2 regions of the Nonomuraea sp. NPDC049695 genome follow, and region 2 is predicted to be linked to the other one. Evidence: riboswitches for the same ligand, from Rfam matches in the RefSeq annotation. Region 2 holds a riboswitch; the other holds the start of a gene.
What was found. Region 2 has a riboswitch for S-adenosylmethionine ahead of AB0J64_RS34540 (GNAT family protein). Riboswitches for the same ligand answer to the same signal wherever they lie in the genome.

Region 1 (2,190 bases), on a different contig from region 2:
AGCCCCTCGGCGAATCGGACGTCCTCTTCCCCAACGTAAACGTTGACGAAACGACGAATCTTGCCCGATTCATCCAAAATTCTCGCGCCGATCCCCGGGTAGTCGGAGTCCAGCTTGATGAGGACGTCACGAAGAGTCGCGCCCTCGCCACTGACTTCCGCGTTACCCCCGGTGTACGTGCGCAGAATGGTGGGAATCCGCACAGTAACGCTCATGGTTAAACTCGCCTTTCCTGGTTGTCAGACAGCCGCGCGGAACGCGTCGAGGGAGGGCCGGATCACGGCCGTGGGCTTGGCGTCGTCGCTGATCGCGTCGAGCGTCTTGAGTCCGTCGCCGGTGTTGAGGACCACGGTCTCGGCCTCGGGATCGAGCCGCCCGCTCTCGGCGAGCTTCTTCAGCACGCCCACGGTCACCCCGCCCGCCGTCTCGGCGAACACGCCTTCGGTCGAGGCCAGCAGCTTGATCGCGGCCACGATCTCGGCGTCGGTGACGTCCTCGACGGCCCCGCCGGTGCGCCGGGCGATGTCCAGCACATAGGGCCCGTCGGCCGGGTTGCCGATGGCCAGGGACTTGGCGATGGTGTCGGGCTTGACCGGCTGTACGACGTCGTGCCCCGCCTTGTACGCGGTGGAGACCGGCGAGCACCCGGCCGCCTGCGCCCCGAAGATCTTGTACGGCGTGTCCTCGACCAGTCCCAGCTGCACCAGCTCCCGGAAGCCCTTGTCGATCTTGGTGAGCTGCGAGCCCGAGGCGATGGGGATGACGATCTGCTCGGGCAGCCGCCATCCGAGCTGCTCCGCGATCTCGTACGCGAGCGTCTTCGAGCCCTCGGCGTAGTACGGCCGCAGGTTGACGTTGACGAACCCCCACTTGTCACCCAGCGGGTCGCCGATCAGCTCGGAGCAGAACCTGTTGACCTCGTCATACGTGCCGTCGATGCCGATCAGCTTGCCGCCGAACACCCGGGCCATGGCGATCTTGGCCGCTTCCAGGTTGGCCGGGATGAACACGCACGCCTCGAGCCCGGCCCGCGCCGCCGCGGCGGTGACCGCGCCCGCGAGATTGCCGGTGGAGGAGCAGGAAAGCGTGTGGAAGCCGAAGTTACGGGCCGCCTCGACGGCGATGGCGACCACGCGGTCCTTGAATGAATGGGTGGGGTTGCCCGAGTCGTCCTTGACGTACAGGGACTTGAGACCGAGCGCGCGCCCGAGGTTTCCGGCCTTGACCAGTTTGGTCCATCCCGGGTTCATGTTGGGCTTACTGGCGACATCGACAGGAACGGGGAGCAACGACCGGTAACGCCAGATGTTGGACGGACCCGACTCGATGTCCGCGCGGGTCACGGTGCCGAAGGAATAGGCCGCTTCGAGCGGCCCGAAACACTCCTGACACGCGAAGCTGGGACCGAGGGGGTAACGCGTACCGCATTCGCGGCAGGACAGACCGACAGCAGGACCAAAGTCGAGCGACATGAAGCGAGGCCTTCCCTCATCTTCGCCCGCGGCCACCTTGACCGCAGACCGGAATTGGCACCTTGTCCCGGTCGGCCTCGCCAGGTCGCGAGCCTCAAGCCGGGAGGGTTGCCGGGGCTTCGTAGGGCCGGTCCCTCCACCCCTCTGGATGAGCAATATTCAGTTGTTGAAATGGACTCTACCTGCCCAGGGGGCCTAAATGGCCACTTGTCTCAACAGGTGAGATGCGATGTCTCAACGATAGTCCTCCCCCAGCACTCCCTGCACGTATTTCCGCGCCTGGTGAATGCGCGACTTGGCGGTGCCGAGCGGGATGCCGAGCTGATCGGCCACCTCGTTGTAGTCGAGCTGGACGATGTCGCGCAGCACCAGCGCCTGCGCCAGGTCGGGCTTGTCGGCCTCCAGCGCCTCCATGGCGTCCAGGAGGTCGAGCCGCGATCCGGCGATCACGCTCACCCGCCGCACGTCGGGCTTCTGCATGGGCAGTTCGTCGGAGCTCTGCTCGGCCGCCCTGCGCTTCAGCGACCTGTACGTGGTGCGCGCGCAGTTGGCCGTCACGATGTGGAGCCAGGTGCTGAACCTGGCTCTGCCCTCGAACCGCCCGATGTTGCGCGCCACGGCCAGCAACGTGTCCTGCGAGGCCTCCTCGGCGTCCTGGTGGTAGGGCAAGATCCGGGCGCAGTGACGCATCACATCGGGCTCGATCCGAGCCAGAAGT
Region 2 (2,190 bases):
GGATGTGCCTCCACGTGAGCACCCCGCCCGCGGCCGCCGCCTCCGTCTCGTGCCTGGCCCGGTCGGACTCGGCCACCGTCCCCTCGTCCCCGGTCCCGTCCGGCAGGATCTGCATGCCCCACCTCGCGTCCTGAGCCGCCCGTTCGGCCGTCACGTCCGCGAGCACCCTCGCCAACGACCCCGGCACCCCCGCGTCGCCATCATGTGTCATGGTCACCAGCTTTCCGAAGCTTTTCAGAGGGCCGATGCACGGGAGCTCGCGGCGGTGACGCGGGCTTGCAGCACCGGTTCGACGGCAGGCCATTCGGTGGCGACCACGGCGAACATGGCCGAGTCACGGACCTTGCCCTCCTCGCCGCGCGCCCACGACATGGACCAGGCGCGCAGCACGCCCTCGAAGGGGATGCCGAGTCGCTCCAGGGCCCGGCGGCAGCGGTGGTTGCGGGCGTCGGTCTTCAGGTCGACGCGGGCAACGCCGAGCACGTCGAACGCATACGACAGCAGCAACAGCTTCGCCTCGGCGTTGATCCCGGTGCCCTGCGCCGAGGCGGCCAGCCAGGTGAAGCCGATCTCGATCGCCCGCAGGCCGGGCCGGCCCGGCCACCTGCGTGGATCCCACAGCCCGGTGCATCCCACCGCCTTGCCGTCGGTGAGCCGAACCTGTGCGAACGGGGTCAGCCCGTCGCGGGCGAGTTGGGCCGCCAGGTAGTCCGGTATCTCGTGAGCGCGAGGCACCAACGTGAAATCGTAGGACGACCGATCCTCCTCGACCGCCTCCGCGAGATCCGGCGCGTGTCGCATCGCCAGCGGCTCCAACCGCACCAGATCACCGGCAAGGACAGGAACATCAAGGCGTACGCTCATCAGCTCTCCCTCATCGTTCCTGGCATTGGCACCTTTCCCGCGGAGCCCCGCCGGGGAGGTTGCCGGACCGTCACAGGGCCAGGTCCCTCGGATCCTCTTGATGAATCAACGAGTCAGGATCATGCCTGAACAGGCGGGGCACCGTCAATCCGCCGGAGGGTTACGCGGGGCGGAAGCCGGGGCCGAGGTCGGTGGTTCCCGCGCGTGCGTGATCCCTGAAGGCACGCACGGCCGGCGTCAGCCGCGCCTCCTTCGACCAGCTCACCCCGATCGTCCTGAACACCGGCGGAGACAGCGGTATCTCCACCACCCCCGAGGCGGACTCCGAGCGAGGAAGGATCGCCACGCCGAGGCCCGCCGCCACGAGCCCCCGTACGGTCTCCGACTCCTGTCCCTCGAACGCGATCCTCGGCTCGAACCCCGCCGCCGCGCACAAGTCATCGGTGATCTGGCGCAGCCCGTACCCGTGCTCCAACGTCACCAGCTCCTCCCCTACCAGTTCGGCCGCCCGTACCCGCGCCCGGTGAGCGAAGCGGTGGGACGGCGGTACGGACAGCACCAGCTCCTGGTCGGCGAGCGGGGTGCCGGCCAGCTCGGGGTCGTCCAGGGGCATGGGGGCGGCGAACACCAGGTCGATCGCGCCCTCGCGGAGCGCTTCGAGCATGTCCTGGCGCGAGCCCTGGACCAGGCTGAAGCGGACGCCCGGGTGGCGCTCGCGGAAGCCGCGGATGAGGGACGGCACGAGCGCGCGGCCCAGGAGGTGGAGGAAGCCCAGGACGACGCGGCCGGTGGCCGGGTCGATCTCCTCACGGACCTCGCGGGCGGCGGCGGCCATCGTGGTCAGCGCGCGGGTGGAGGCGGCGGCCAGGGTGCGGCCCGCCCTGGTGAGGCGGATGCCGCGGCCCGAGGGGATCACGAGCGGGGCGCCGATCAGGTCCGCCAGGGCGGCGAGGCGGCGGCTGGCCGTGGGCTGGGGGATGCCGAGGAGTTCGGCGGCGCGCGTCACGTGTCCCGTCTCGCCCACGGCGGCCAGGATGGCCAGGGCAGGGGCCAGGCGCGCGGCCAGCTCATCATCCGATTCATCCGTCACGGTATGAATTATCGCCTATTCGCGTATTAGACGTATTTATTAGCCTGGCTTAGCGTGGCAAACGTGGTGGTCATCGACGCTCCTCCGGTTCCCGACACGCGGCGGGTCAGTGCCGCTGTGGCTGCGGCCGGCGTGTCGTCCTTCGCGCTCCTGTACGCGCCGCAGCCCGTGCTCCCGCAGCTCGCCGCGGCGTTCAGGCTGGATCCGGGCAGCGCCTCGCTGGCCATCGGAGTGGC

Region 1: it holds a riboswitch for S-adenosylmethionine, as region 2 does, so the genes downstream of both, thrC (threonine synthase) here and AB0J64_RS34540 (GNAT family protein) in region 2, are expected to answer to the same signal.

Annotation. Positions count from the first base shown of each region.
Region 1 is NZ_JBFANV010000002.1:68,689-70,878, reverse strand. It holds gene AB0J64_RS02490 (MoaD/ThiS family protein) at 1-215, opposite strand, end outside; gene thrC (threonine synthase) at 240-1,472, opposite strand; SAM riboswitch class I at 1,486-1,627, opposite strand; gene AB0J64_RS02480 (RNA polymerase sigma factor) at 1,707-2,190, opposite strand, start outside.
Region 2 is NZ_JBFANV010000050.1:62,597-64,786, forward strand. It holds gene AB0J64_RS34535 (NUDIX domain-containing protein) at 1-211, opposite strand, end outside; gene AB0J64_RS34540 (GNAT family protein) at 235-864, opposite strand; SAM riboswitch class I at 872-971, opposite strand; gene AB0J64_RS34545 (LysR substrate-binding domain-containing protein) at 1,025-1,954, opposite strand; gene AB0J64_RS34550 (MFS transporter) at 2,009-2,190, shown strand, end outside.